3 regions of the Exiguobacterium sp. Helios genome follow, and region 3 is predicted to be linked to each of the others. Evidence: riboswitches for the same ligand, from Rfam matches in the RefSeq annotation. Region 3 holds a riboswitch; each other region holds the start of a gene.

Region 1 (5,040 bases), 530 kb from region 3:
ATGCATTCTTAAGCGGTGTCCGGTAACTGAAGCTATCATCAATCGAGGATAATGCCGCTTTGATCGTATGCGAGTGACAGACGATCAACAGGCGTTGTCCCCGATATTTTTCTGTCAATTCTTCAATTGCCGAAAAGACCCGCTGCTGAATTTCCTGTTCGGTTTCAAGTCCCGGTACACGTTCCGTATCATTCGCTTGGACTGCTTCATAGATTCCGGCGACGGGCTGTCCTGATGCCATTCCAAACTCCCGTTCGACCAACCGTTCATCCGTCTCCGTTACATCCAGCCCGATTGAACGTCCGATGATTTCTGCCGTCTCGACTGCCCGCGATAAGGGGCTTGAAATCAAGACGTCCCATTTTTCTTCCGCCAGGTAAGCTGCGCTCATTCCAGCCTGCCATCGCCCTGTCTCATTGAGCGGAATATCTTCTCGTCCTTGAATCCGCTCGTTTAAATTCCAATCCGTTTGACCATGACGCACTAAACAAATTTCTGTCATTTTACTGTCTCCTTCAAAAGAAATATCACTGATTGTATCATGTTTTCTTTTTTAGTGAAGGGTCTCCCGGGGCGGCAACGCCAGGACCTGACAACTAAACGTCTCAATCCGTTCCAGTAACCGCTCGATTTTCAACGGATTTTCGGTTTGGGTAAAGCTCGCCAGGGAATGCGTGCCGTTCGGGAAGGAAAACAGCCGGACGTCGGCTCCGACATCGGCTCCCTTTTCAACGAAGTGGAGCGCTTGCGTAAATGGGACAATCGGATCTTTTTTTCCGTGCAACAACATGATCGGCGGTGAGTCTGCTGTCAAATGTGTTACCGGCGAAACACGTGTCATGAGTTCCCGCCACTCGTCCCGCCCTCCTCCGTAAAACTTAATATGGGCAATCCACGTTTGAATGAACTTGAACAGGAGGAAGTTCGTCGGAGGATACAAGGCAATGACACCACTGATCAACAGGAGGCATTCGGCTGTTTGTTCGCCGATGAATTCCATCGGGGCAAGTGCCGTCGTCAGCATTAACGCGGCACCGGCTGAGTCTCCCCACAACACCATGCGTCCCCGCATAATCCGTAAATCGTTCGCTTCCTGATTTAAGAAACAAAGTGCATCCCGAACGTCTTCCAGATTATCCGGAAAATAACTGCCGTCCTCAAACAAGCGATAATCGATACTGCAAACGGCGATGCCGAGTTCCAGGAAACGCTCCACGATTGGCGTAAAACAAAAGACGTCATCCCGGTTCCCTCTGACGAAGGCTCCCCCGTGCGCATAAATCGCGACCGGGAAAGGACCATCACCCGGCGGATAATATAAATCCAACTTCAGTTCTTTCTGATTGACGGTTTTAAACAAAATCGTCCGGGGTGCGAGTTGGACTTCCGACAGTGGAAGCGCCGGTTCCGTCCATCGTAATAAAGCACCATAGTTGTTCCAGATGCTCGCTCCGGCTGCGGCTGTCGTTAAAATTGCCGCCCCTCCCATCAGCCAAGCAGTTTCCCGTTTCACCTCATCACCTCCAAAGCTTACTCTCGATTTCTGATCTCTTATTAGTCATCTACCCGATTTATTTAGAAGCCGAACGTCTTCCCCGACTTATACTTGACGCTTCGTTTTGGATTCGTTATAGTGAAAAGGTTCAAATCGGAATAATTACGTTTTAATAATTTTTGGAGGGTTTATTCATATGAAAAAATTACTTTCAGCTTTCACGGTCGCCTTTGCCAGCGCTGCTTTTCTTGCTGCCTGCGGTTCTTCCGAATCCAATCAAGATGCGACCGTTGAAAAGCTTCGGGTGTATACATCGACATTCGCTACTGCGGCAATCGCCAAGGAAATTGGCGGAACAGATATCGACGTCAAGATGATTGTCCCTCCCGGTGCCGATCCGCACTCGTACGAGCCGACGTCTAAACAACTGACAGAAATCGCACAAGGCGATCTGTTCCTCTTAACCGGTACGACGCTTGAACCGTACTCGAAAAAAATCAAAGCCAGTCTGAAAGGCAATGATGTCCGTTTCGTCGAGACAAGCACAGGAATCGACTTACTCGAAGCCAACGCCACGCTTCACGAACATGAAGGACACGATGATCATGCTGACGAACACGCGGAAGAAGAACATGATCACGGCAAATACGATCCCCATGTCTGGCTCGATCCGAACAATGCCAAAATGATGGCCCAATCGATTTCGACGGCACTGGCAAAAGAAGTACCGGATAAAAAAGCGACGTTTGAAAAAAACCTGGCTGAATTTGATACGCAGGCAGATGAGCTCGATCAAAATCTGCAACAGGCTGTCGATAAGGGCTCGAAAAAAGAATTGCTCGTCACGCATGCCGCTTACGGATATTTAGCCGAACGATACGGTTTCTCGCAATTGCCGATTGCCGGCATCTCTCCGTCGGACGAGCCTTCCCAAAAGCAACTGGCCGCTCTCGTCAAAGAAGCCAAATTGCATGACTTGAAGTATATCGCTTTCGAGGAGACGGTTTCTCCTAAAGTCGCCCGCGTCATCCAACAGGAAATCGGAGCCGAAGCGATTACGATCCACAACCTGGAGTCCGTCACGAAAGAACAGCAGAATGCCTCGTATTTTGACTTGATGAATGAAAATGTGACGACGCTCAAACAAGCACTTCAGTGAAGTAGTGTTGACATGCAGTAAAAGATACGTTACGGTAGAAAACGTATTTCAGACAATTAAATGACTTCTTTTTATCGCGAGAGACGGAGGGACTGGCCCGATGATGTTTCGGCAGCGGACGATTAAATCGTACTGTGCCAAATCCAGCAAGCTGCGGCTTGAGAGATAAGAAGAGCGTCTTTTTCAGTAAAGACCTCCTTCTTTCTTGCGAAGGAGTCTTTTTTTGTATTTGTAGAAAAGGAGTGGTTTTATGAACGAGACGATTATACCGAACAAATGGGCACTTCTACCGTTACTTGTCTTTTTAGTTCTTTTTATCGGTGCCGGTATTTTTTACGATGATTTCTACAAATTCCCGATTCTGATTGCGGCTTTGATTGCCTTGATTTTTGCGGCGGTCACAACGAAAGGCAGCATCAATCAAACCGTGGAACGGATTGCAACGGGTGCCGGAAATCCGGACATCATGATCATGGTCTTTATTTTCTTACTTGCCGGTGCCTTTTCCGGAACGGCCGATGCGATTGGCGCCATCGAAGCGACCGTCAACGCGTCGCTGACATTTTTACCGCCTTCTCTTTTAATGAGTGGATTGTTTATCATCGCTGCTTTCATCTCGATGGCGATGGGGACTTCGACCGGTACGATTGCCGCACTTGCCCCGATTGCTCTCGGAATTCATGAAGCAACAGGTGTCAATGTTGCGATTGCCGCGGCAGCTGTCGTCGGCGGTGCAATGTTCGGTGATAACCTGTCATTCATTTCCGATACAACGATCGCAGCAGTCCGGACGCAAAAAACCAATATGCGCGACAAATTCAGAACCAACTTCATGATCGTCTTGCCGGCAGCAATCCTGACGGTCATCATCTTGGCTTTCGTCTCAGGTACAGGAGACGTCGTCGAAGCAAAAGCGTTTGAGTTTTATAAATTGATTCCGTATCTGTCTGTCATCGTCCTCGCCTTGTTTGGTGTCAACGTCATCCTCGTCTTAGTCGGCGGAACCGTTTTGACGGGTATCATCGGTATGATGGACGGAAGCTTCGGCTTAAGCGGCTTCGTCCTGTCGATGTCTGAAGGATTGATGGGGATGGCAGAAATTTCGATCTTGACGTTATTAATGGGCGGACTCGTCAGCCTGATCACCTTTAACGGCGGGATTGCTTATCTGAAAGAAATCCTGACGCGGAAAATCTCACAACGCCGCGGCGCGGAATTCAGTATGGCGGCACTCGTCAGTGCAACGAATCTCGCGACAGCGAACAATACGATTTCGATTCTTGTCGCCGGACCACTCGCTGCGGAAATCGCCGATACGTATGATATTGATCGGAAGAAATCCGCCAGTATCCTCGATATCTTCTCGTGCGGTATCCAAGGAATCATCCCGTACGGAGCCCAGTTGCTGATTGCAGCGGAATTAACGAAAACGGCTTCCCCGGAACTGATTCCCTATCTGTTTTATCCGTTCCTGCTTTTCGTTTGCGGATCTCTTGCCATCGTCTTCGGCTTCCCGCGTCGAAAAACAGCTGATGTGCGTAAAAAAAATGTTTCGTAAAAAATACAAGACCCGTCGCTTTTGCGATAGGTCTTGTTTTGACTTATTTTTTCTGGTCTTGGCGGTTGAGAATAAAATACGCAATCGCCGGAAGCGGGAACTGAATCAGTCCTGCGCCTCCCCAGATCCACGGATTCCGTCCTGTCTTCCGTGCACCAAGGAACAAACATGTCGCTTGTGTCCCTAACAGGGCTGCAAGGCCGGCCCAAACACCTTTTGGTACGTTTTTAACAGATCGTTTCATAAAATACACCTCGTTTCCTTTATAGATTTACCCTCCTCTTTTCGCTTTCTAACCGGCTTTTTCCTCCCTTGAGCGTTGAAACGGACGTTCTTGCTTGTTCATGCTAAACTAAACGAGCAATTCCATATTCTCGTTTCATTAAAGGAGGAGTATACACATGCAATACGCAAAACTTTCAAATGGTGTCACAATTCCACAAATCGGATTCGGTGTCTGGCAAGTCGATGAAGAGACGGAAGCACCGGCTGCCGTCGCAGAAGCCATTCGTGTCGGTTACCGTCATATTGATACGGCTGCCGTTTACAAAAACGAACGTGGTGTCGCCAAAGGAATTAAAGAAAGCGGCGTGAACCGTGAAGATCTCTTCTTAACGTCTAAAGTATGGAACGATGATATTCGTGCCGGACGCACTAAAGAAGCTTTCGCCGAGTCACTTGAACGTCTCGAGACCGATTACCTTGATCTCTATCTGATCCACTGGCCGGTTGAAGGATATATCGAAGCATGGAAAGCGATGGTTGAACTTTACGAAGCCGGGAAAATTAAAGCCATCGGTGTGTCGAACTTCAAAGAACATCACCTCG
Region 2 (5,040 bases), 430 kb from region 3:
CTCCTAAAAAGACACTGATCCAAATTAAAGCACCAGTATAGGCATAAGTAACGAAGATCCGGAACGGCATTTTCGAGACGCCGGCAAAAAAAGCGGACAGCTGCCGGAGACCGGGTATGTAATAACCGATGATTAAAACCGTTTTTCCGTAACGTAAAAATCCGGCTTCTGCTTTGAAAACATGTTTTTCAGAAATACGTAACTTCGGAGCCATTCGATGGAGCAACGGCATTCCAAGTTTCAGACCGAGCACATAGCTGATTGTCATTCCGATACAACTGCCGGCATAGGCAGCAAAAATTGTTCCGACGAGCGGCAAATCACCATGATGCATCCAGAATCCTGACATGACGAGTAACGTCTCGTCTGGAACCGGAAGACCGACGATTCCACCGGCCAGAAGAATTGCGAGTCCGAACGCTCCATATTGATGGAGGACTTCATGTAATATGTGATGAATCGGAGTCACCTTCCTTCAAAGAAACTTCTCTTTCAGTGTACAGGAAATACATACCAGTTGAAATGAGAAGATGAAGAAAGTGGCGAATTTGGCAAGGGTTTTTGATTTTTAGAAGTCAATCCTTTTTCTCAATTTAGATTCGGGCTATACTCGTTAAAGTGACTAATTTAGAGGACGGTGTTTACGATGATGCATGTGATCAATCAATATGGTTGGATTGAAGTGATTTGCGGAAGTATGTTTTCCGGTAAGTCAGAAGAACTGATCCGTCGTGTCAGACGGGCACAGTATGGAAAGTTACCGGTTCAAGTGTTCAAGCCGGCAATCGATGACCGGTATCATGAAGAGCATGTCGTGTCGCATATCGGCAACTCGGTCATTGCGATTCCGATGGCGACGAGCCGTGATGTCTATGCAGCAGTGGCGGAAGAGACGCAAATCGTCGCGATTGACGAAGTTCAATTTTTTGACGATGAGATTGTCGCAGTCATCGAAGCACTGGCTCAGGATGGCAAACGCGTTATTTGTGCGGGACTCGATCAGGATTTTCGGGCCGAGCCATTCGGCAAGATGCCTGAATTACTGGCACGTGCGGAATTCGTGACGAAATTACAGGCGATTTGTCTGTCGTGTGGAGATCCGGCGTCACGGACACAACGATTGATTGACGGGAAGCCGGCAAACTACAATGATCCAATCATTCTCGTCGGGGCGTCTGAATCCTATGAACCGCGTTGCCGTCATTGTCATCAAGTTCCGGGCAAACCGCAACCGTTACAGGAATGGAAAAAACAACAGCAAAATTGAGAATAGACGATTTGAAAAAGTGAACGATTCTTTGGCCTCACGGCCGGGAATCGTTCACTTTTTTTTATCAACCAGTTCGTGTCAACCGGCTGAACTGTTCGATGAATTGTAAGGTCTCACGGACAATCGTCTTTTGATCATGGTCAAGCGTCGCGACATGGTACGAGTCGAGCAGACAATAACTGCGTTTATCTGTTGCCCCAATCGTCCGGTACAAATAATCGGAACAGGCCGGCGGGACGACGTGATCCTCAGCAGAATATAAAATAAGTGTCGGAATTTGAATCGTCGCTAAGTGTAGTCGCGTGTCATCAATGAGTCGTAACAGTTCTGAAGCACAAACTGCGGGGACAAGATCATAGATGATTTCAAAAGCGGTCTGCTTGATATCAGGGGTGCTTTCCGGCAGATAGACCGGACAATCGGTGAAGGATAAGGCTTCGTAAGCAGGGACGGACAAGGCGGCATTGATCGTGATGATTCCTGCAATCGGGAGACCTTCAGCGGCAAGTGACAGGGCAAGTGTCGCCCCCATCGATTGTCCGACGATGAAGATCGATTCGCACCGTCTGGCTAACTGTTCGAAGCCGTCACGCAAGCTCTGTTTCCAGTCATCTGCCGTCGTCGCTTCGAATTCCAGGACATCGGTCCCATGACCGTGCAGGCGAGGGGCATAGACGGAGAAACCTTGTTCTGCGAACTGTTCTCCTACAGCCCGAACGCTTTGCGGCGTTGCGTTAAAACCATGACAGAGCAAAATGCCGACGGATCCGCGTCCTAAGGAAAAGGCTTCCGCACCCGGTATAACAGGATAAACCATACTCATCATCTCGTCCTCCATTTCAAAAATAAAAACCCGTTTGGCTTTGGACGCAAACGAGTTTCTCGTGTGTATCATCCAAAGCAACCGCTTTGCTGGTCGGAGCACCTTGCATAACAGCAGGTTGCCGTGGAGTCCTAGAGCCAGGTCTCTCGTCCACTCTTGATATATCGTATAGGAATTGTCGGATTAATCATTGAGAAGATGATAGCATTGGCGGAAATGAATTGTCAAACTCTCTTGAACAGGCGTCAAAATTCAAACAACGATCCAGTTTGTCCCGGGAAAAAAATCGATATGGGTCATATGGTTTATTTTTGAAAATATGGTTGACCTTTAAAAGATCTTTCTGTAGTGTAAAAATTAGTTTTACGACATAAGTTCAACCGGCAACAACACACATACGAATTTCATACCGCAACACTTATCCAGAGAGGTGGAGGGACTGGCCCTACGAAACCTCGGCAACAGACTCATTATGAGCACTGTGCCAATTCCATCAGACAATTGTCTGAGAGATGAGTCGAGTGGATTCTGCCATTGTGCGGATCCAGGTCTCTTCTTGTTTCTTAAGAAGAGACCTTTTTTGTATTTTAAAGGGGGAACAAGTGGTGATTACATTCAAAAATGTAAAAAAAATCTATGAAACAAAGGAACAATCGATTGCTGCGCTGAACGGGGTCGATCTCGAAATCCGAAAGGGAGAAATCTTCGGTGTCATCGGTTTCAGTGGAGCCGGTAAAAGTTCCTTATTACGATGCGTCAACCTGCTTGAACGGCCGACATCGGGCAGTGTGACGGTCGATGGCCAAGATTTGACGGCGCTCTCGGCGAAACAGTTACGGGAAGCCAAACAACACATCGGGATGATTTTTCAGCACTTCAATCTGCTGGATTCGAATACGGTTTTTGCGAACGTCGCAAAACCCCTTGTCTTAAAGGGCGTCAAAAAAGACGAGGTCCATCGGCGGGTCAATGAACTGCTGGATTTCGTCGACTTGGCGGATAAGGCCGATCATTACCCGGATCAGTTATCGGGCGGACAGAAACAACGGGTCGGGATTGCCCGGGCACTTGCCACCCAGCCGTCCGTCCTGTTGTGTGACGAAGCAACCTCGGCGCTTGATCCGCAGACGACACAACACATATTACGCCTGCTGAAACAAATCAATCAGGAATACGGCATCACGATCTTACTGATTACCCATGAGATGGGTGTCATCCGTGAAATTTGTGACCGGGTCGCCGTCATCGAAGCCGGCAAGTTGATTGAATCGGGTACCGTATTCGACGTCTTTTCGAACCCCCAGACGGCGACGGCAAAAAACTTCGTCCGTTCCGTCATGCAGGATGAGATTCCGGCGTCAGTTCAAAAAGTCATCGATCAACGGGATACCGGGCACCATATCTACAAAATCAACTTCCTCGGGGCAGGGACCGGACAACCGCTTTTATCGCAAGTCGCGAAACGGTTTGATGTCGACCTCAACATCCTGCACGGCAGCATCACGGAACTGCAAAACATTCCGTTTGGCAGTCTGCTTGTTGAACTGATCGGTGATGCGGCGGAAATCAAACGGGCACTGCATTACATCGATCAATCGGATGTCGTCGTCGAGGAGGTGCTCGCAGATGCTGGTTAACTATACGGATATTTGGACCGCTTTTTTGCAAACGATGACGATGGTCGGACTGTCGTTACTCTTTTCGACATTGATTGGTTTACCGCTCGGCATCCTGCTTGTCGTGACACGAAAAGGAGCATTGCTCGAACAAATCCCCTTCTTCAATGTCTTAAGCAGTATTGTCAACATCTTCCGGTCCGTTCCGTTCATTATTTTGCTCGTCGCGATCATTCCGTTGACCCGCTTGATTGTCGGATCGTCGATCGGGACGCAGGCAGCGATCGTTCCGCTCGTCTTTTATGCGGCACCGTACATCGCCCGCCTGATTGAAAGTTCATTGCTCGAAGTCGACACCGGTGTCTTGGAGGCGGCAGAAGCGATGGGGGCGACACCGCTGCAGACGATTTTCCGTTTCCTCTTGCCGGAAGCCCTCAGCTCGCTTGTCCTGAACCTGACGATTGCGACAATCGGCTTGATCGGGGCATCGGCAATGGCCGGGGCAATCGGCGGCGGGGGACTGGGTGACTTGGCGATCACGTACGGCTATCAACGGTTTGATACGACCGTCATGATCATCACGGTCGGGATTCTCGTCATTTTGGTTCAAGGGTTACAGACAACAGGCAACCTGTTGGCACGAAAAATTCGGAGACACTAAAAAAACATAGAACAGATAAGGGAGAGATGGATGATGAAAAAAGGATTAGCGATTGGTGCAGCATTGACGACGGTATTGTTTGCGGGATGTGCCGCTTCCGGAGAAGAAGATCAAAAGACGGTGAAACTTGGCGTCAGCGGTTCTGACACCCAAGTTTGGGAATACGTCGCGAAAAAAGCGAAGAAAGAAGGCATCACGATTGAGCTCGTTAAGTTCTCCGACTATGTTCAACCGAATCTCGCACTCGCGGAAGGAGAGATTGATGCGAACTCCTTCCAGACCGTCTCTTACTTTAACGCCTTCAAAAAAGAACATAAGTTAAAACTGTCGCCGATTGCGACTACGGTCATCGCGCCGATGGGAATTTATTCGGATAAGATCAAGGACGTCAAAGACATTCCGGTCGGTGGAAAGATTGCCGTCCCGAATGAAGCGACGAACATGGGGCGGGCATTGCTCCTGTTGCAGGAAGCAGGCCTGATCAAGCTGCCGGACGACTTTGACGGCAACGGATCCGTCGATAAGATCGTCGAGAATCCGAAAAAACTGAAGATTGTCCCGGTCGTCGCCGGACAGACACCACGCGTCCTACCGGATGTCTCCGCCTCAATCATCAATAACGGAATCGCTGTCGATGCCGGCTTTAATCCGATCAAAGATTCGATTCTCC
Region 3 (5,040 bases):
TCCCCGGTGGTCTGGTTGTCCTCGTGATTTATCACGGTCACTTGGAAGGACGCCGCGAACGTGATGCAGTGCTGGAGCATGTTTCATCCCTCCCCCAACAGGATTATGCCGTCTTGCAGTACCGTTTCTTGAATCAGCAAAATAATCCGCCGTTCATCGTTGCGATTGAAAAAAAATTAAAAAAACAAATACTCGATTAAACAACAGAGGAGTGCCGTCGTATGCGACGGCACCCCTCTTTTTAAAACATATTAATCTTCCACTAATTTCAGGAACAGCAACAACTTTTCAGCAAACCGTGTGTTCAAGCGTTCGAAACTGAAGTGCGGGAACCCGTGCAGACGTTGCAGATAAATCTGGTCCCCACCCATTTTCCGGCATACCTCAAGCGTCAACTTGACGTCAGCAAACTGATCGTCCGGCGCATAAAAACAAGCGAGTTGGACCCGCGGCAGTTTCTTACGTTCTTCATCATGGATGACAATTTCTTCTTCAATCTCACGATATTCAGCGTACGTCAGTTCACCGAGACGAGCAGCATCCTCATTATTTTGTCCGAACGGTAATGTCCCAAGCGGAGCATCCGGACGGAACCGGTCGAAGGCACTCGCGAAGACTTGTTTGACGCCTCCCAATTGCTTGGAATTGTGCCAATCAAATAACGGCGAGATAAACGTCAGGCTCGCCATCGGCAACTCATATTCTTGAAGCAGTCGGTTGACGACAAGCGCTCCCATACTGCAGGCAATGATATGAATCGGTAATTTCCGCTTACCGGCTTCGCGTAGTGCTTCTTTTAATAACTGTTGATGTTCTTCAAACGATACACGACGGGGTGCGTCGACCAAGAGGACCTCATATTCGTGCTCTAAGACACGAATCAGTGCTTCACTTGGCCGGGCACGTAATTGGAGTGGATATACAAGAACGATCACTCCGGTTGGTTGTTCTACCACAAACTCACCTCTTCATTCGATATCTGTTTAGTATGCAACAAATCCGACTTCAGCCAAACCGCCTTAAGTCGGATTCCGTTTCTTTAATATATACGTTGTAGTCGCGTCACAGGTTCCACCTGTCCGAAGACTTCCTCTGTCGTCTCGCTGATTTCCTTAAATCCGTATGAAGTCAAAAAGTGACGGGCTTTATAGTTTCGGGATTCAACATACACTTCAATCGGAGACGCCCCTTGCAATTCCAGTTCGCGGATCAGCCGGCGTCCGATTCCGTTTTGCTGGTATTTCGGCAAGACATACAGCCGGACGATTTCCCACGTTCCATCCACATCGATGGCGTGGATAAAACCGACGATTTCCCCGTCGATCAGTCCGACATTGAAGTATTCTCCACGTGCTTCTTCCGCTGTCCGGATTGCTCGGACCACTTCTTCCTGCGGGTACGCTTCTTGTACGAAATGGGCTTTCGAACGCTCTGAATAGATTTCCTCATATGTGTCCATCCAGGACGTGAGCGCAATATCATGAATGCGTGCTGCATCAGCCGGAACTGCTTCGCGTATCTCCATACCGAAATCCCCCTTTTCCTTTTACAGGCTCATGTTCTTTTACCCTTTTCTAGAAATTTCAGTCGTTTCCCTGCAAAGTTCCGGAGAAACAAAAAAAGTTCAGAAACACCCTTAAAAGGGAGTTTCTGAACTCAGGATTATGCGAAACGTTTTGCCTGCTCTTCAAGAGTAGCGGCTTTATCTGTTTGCTCCCATGGTAATTCGATGTCTGTACGACCGAAGTGACCATAAGCTGCTGTCTGACGATAAATCGGACGGCGGAGATCAAGCATCTTGATGATCCCTGCAGGACGGAGATCAAAGTTTTCTGCGATTAATTCAACTAGTTGCGCTTCAGGAAGTTTTCCTGTACCGAACGTATCGACTGCGATTGAAACCGGGTGCGCCACACCGATTGCGTAAGCAAGTTGAACTTCTGCTTTGTCCGCAAGACCAGATGCAACCAGGTTTTTCGCGACATAACGTGCTGCGTAAGCAGCTGAACGGTCGACTTTCGTTGGATCTTTACCAGAGAACGCTCCACCGCCGTGACGTGCATATCCGCCATACGTATCAACGATGATTTTACGACCTGTCAACCCTGCATCTCCTTGTGGTCCGCCGATGACGAAACGACCAGTCGGGTTGATGAAGAATTTTGTGTCTGCATCGATGTACTCTGCCGGGATGACCGGTGCGATGACATGTTCTTTCAGATCAGCTTGAATTTGCTCAAGCGTCACTTCTTCTGCATGTTGTGTCGAGATGACGATTGTATCGACGCGAACAGGTTCATTGTTCTCGTTGTATTCAACCGTAACTTGCGTTTTACCATCCGGACGGAGGTAATCGAGTTGCCCCGTTTTGCGGACCTCTGCCAAACGACGAGCCAGTTTGTGTGAAAGCGAGATTGGAAGTGGCATGAGTTCCGGTGTTTCTTTCGTTGCATAACCGAACATCAGACCTTGGTCTCCTGCTCCGATCGCATCGATTTCTTCATCGGACATGTTTCCTTCGCGTGCTTCAAGCGCTTGGTCCACACCGAGAGCGATGTCTGCTGACTGCTCATCGATTGATGTCAATACAGCACAAGTGTCTGCATCGAAACCGTATTTAGCGCGTGTATAGCCGATTTCACGAATAGTTTCACGAACGACTTTCGGGATATCCACGTAAGTTGATGTCGTGATTTCTCCAGCTACTAATACGAGTCCTGTCGTGACAGAAGTTTCTGCCGCAACACGTGCGTTTGGATCGGCTGCAAGAATTGCATCCAAAATTGAATCCGAAATCTGGTCACAGATTTTATCCGGGTGACCTTCAGTTACTGATTCCGACGTAAATAGTCGGCGATTAAGGTTTGTCATGTTTGACCCTCCCAAAAAAGAATTTGACGGTGTACTCATTTCCCCTAGTTGAGTGGGACGGTAAAATGAAAAAAACCTTTCCATGTCCAAAAATGGTCAGGGAAAGGTTGTGCGTTCTTCCTTTACCCTCTTATCGTTCGAAGTGTTTACTTCGCTTCAGGAGAGCACCTTTTCCTACATTAATGATGAAATTAATATAAGACGGTTGCCGGGTTTCTTCGGGCCTTGTTCCCTCCACCTGCTCAGAATAAGAGTATCCGTTACGAATTACATGATATAAACTTGTGCTCACTCTGTCAAGCAACGTTTTAATTTCTAGTCGAAAAATTTCGGAAGAGATGTTAAACTGTTAATGCTGAAAGCGTTTCCAGATAAATAGAAATCAGCGCAGGAAAATGATTGCCCTATCATTAGTATGTCATATATAATAAATGTGCCACACTAATAGTAGAGCTAAAACCAACGTAGGGGAAAGGTGGGGTCAGGATGCCGATGACGGTCCTGAATATCGAAGAGCTACTCAAGAAGGAGCATGTGTTCAAACAACTGTCCGTTGCTGAACTAGTCGAACATGCGATTCGCAACAAAGAAGGAGTTCTTGCAGAAAATGGTGCTTTGTCTGTAGAAACGGGGAAATTTACAGGTCGTTCACCGAAAGACAAGTTCATCGTCCGTGATCAATCGTGTGAGATGCATATCGATTGGGGTCATGTCAATCAACCAATGGAATCGGACAAATTCGAGCAACTGTTACAAAAAGTTCTTCGTTATATGAACGAAGCAGATCAACTTTACTACACAGAAGCTGCTGCTGGTGCCGATACGCATTTCACCCTTCCAGTGCGCGTCGTAACCGAATATGCTTGGCATAATTTGTTTGCGAAACAGCTATTCTTACGCGAATATCCTACGGTTGCGGCCTTTGAACCATTTACGGTCGTCTACGCACCACATTTTAAAGCGGATCCGGCGGTCGACGGGACAAACTCGGAGACATTCATCGCGATGTCTTTCGAACACCGTATTGTCTTGATCGGTGGTACAGAGTACGCCGGAGAAATTAAAAAATCAATTTTCTCGGTCATGAACTATCTCTTACCACAACAAGAAGTGTTGTCGATGCACTGTTCCGCTAACGTTGGACACGAAGGGGATGTCGCGTTATTCTTCGGACTATCCGGGACTGGTAAGACCACACTGTCTGCAGATGAGAGCCGTCAATTGATCGGCGACGATGAACACGGTTGGTCCCATGACGGTGTCTTCAACATCGAAGGTGGCTGCTATGCGAAAACGGTCAACTTGTCACGCGAAAAAGAACCACAAATCTTTGACGCCATCCGCTTCGGAACCGTTCTTGAAAACGTCGTCCTCGACGACACCCGGATTCCGGATTATGATGATACCTCACTGACGGAAAATACGCGTGCGGCTTACCCGATCACAGCAATCGAGAATATCGCCATCCCGTCACGCGCCGGTCATCCGAAAACGATTGTCTTCCTGACAGCAGATGCTTACGGTGTACTGCCTCCGATCAGTAAACTGACAAAAGAACAAGCGATGTATCACTTCTTGTCAGGTTATACATCTAAACTTGCCGGCACAGAGCGTGGTGTCACGGAACCGGAAGCAACGTTTTCGACCTGCTTCGGTTCCCCGTTCCTGCCGTTGATTCCAGAAAAATATGCGACGATGCTCGGGGAACTGATTGATCGCCACGGCGTCACCGTTTATCTCGTCAACACCGGTTGGACCGGTGGGGCTTATGGTACCGGCAGCCGGATGAAACTTTCGTATACACGGACGATGGTCAATGCAGCCGTCAACGGCCTGCTCGCAGACATCCCGACAGAAGAACATCCGATTTTCGGTCTGCATATGCCGATTGAAGTACCCGGTGTTCCGACTGATTTACTCAATCCGGTCAAGGTATGGGCGGATTCATCTGTTTACGAACAACAAGCGACTGCACTCGCGCAAAAGTTCACGCAGAACTTTGCACGTTTCGAAAGTGCGACGGATGCCATCAAAGCAGCCGGTCCCCGCGTTTAAAAATGATTGATGATACCAAAAAGGTTGAGCTCCTTAACGGATGCTCAACCTTTTATGTTAGACGATTGAATCTGTCTTATCTTGTAAATGAAGCTCTTTTTGAGAAAGCCAAAC

What was found. Region 3 has a riboswitch for S-adenosylmethionine ahead of metK (methionine adenosyltransferase). Riboswitches for the same ligand answer to the same signal wherever they lie in the genome.
Region 1: another riboswitch for S-adenosylmethionine. It lies ahead of HNY42_RS00165 (Na+/H+ antiporter NhaC family protein); the one in region 3 lies ahead of metK (methionine adenosyltransferase).
Region 2: another riboswitch for S-adenosylmethionine. It lies ahead of HNY42_RS15270 (methionine ABC transporter ATP-binding protein); the one in region 3 lies ahead of metK (methionine adenosyltransferase).

Annotation. Positions count from the first base shown of each region.
Region 1 is NZ_CP053557.1:17,728-22,767, forward strand. It holds gene HNY42_RS00150 (histidine phosphatase family protein) at 1-502, opposite strand, end outside; gene HNY42_RS00155 (alpha/beta hydrolase) at 554-1,513, opposite strand; gene HNY42_RS00160 (metal ABC transporter solute-binding protein, Zn/Mn family) at 1,692-2,654, shown strand; SAM riboswitch class I at 2,723-2,826, shown strand; gene HNY42_RS00165 (Na+/H+ antiporter NhaC family protein) at 2,905-4,212, shown strand; gene HNY42_RS00170 (hypothetical protein) at 4,256-4,456, opposite strand; gene HNY42_RS00175 (aldo/keto reductase) at 4,614-5,040, shown strand, end outside.
Region 2 is NZ_CP053557.1:2,964,596-2,969,635, reverse strand. It holds gene HNY42_RS15285 (DedA family protein) at 1-469, opposite strand, end outside; gene HNY42_RS15280 (thymidine kinase) at 647-1,267, shown strand; gene HNY42_RS15275 (alpha/beta hydrolase) at 1,335-2,093, opposite strand; SAM riboswitch class I at 2,156-2,259, opposite strand; SAM riboswitch class I at 2,509-2,612, shown strand; gene HNY42_RS15270 (methionine ABC transporter ATP-binding protein) at 2,699-3,730, shown strand; gene HNY42_RS15265 (methionine ABC transporter permease) at 3,720-4,370, shown strand; gene HNY42_RS15260 (MetQ/NlpA family ABC transporter substrate-binding protein) at 4,404-5,040, shown strand, end outside.
Region 3 is NZ_CP053557.1:2,531,746-2,536,785, forward strand. It holds gene HNY42_RS13155 (tRNA 5-(aminomethyl)-2-thiouridylate-methyltransferase MnmM) at 1-200, shown strand, start outside; gene HNY42_RS13160 (alpha/beta fold hydrolase) at 252-956, opposite strand; gene HNY42_RS13165 (GNAT family N-acetyltransferase) at 1,040-1,525, opposite strand; gene metK (methionine adenosyltransferase) at 1,663-2,871, opposite strand; SAM riboswitch class I at 2,999-3,125, opposite strand; gene pckA (phosphoenolpyruvate carboxykinase (ATP)) at 3,358-4,926, shown strand; gene HNY42_RS13180 (EAL and HDOD domain-containing protein) at 4,984-5,040, opposite strand, start outside.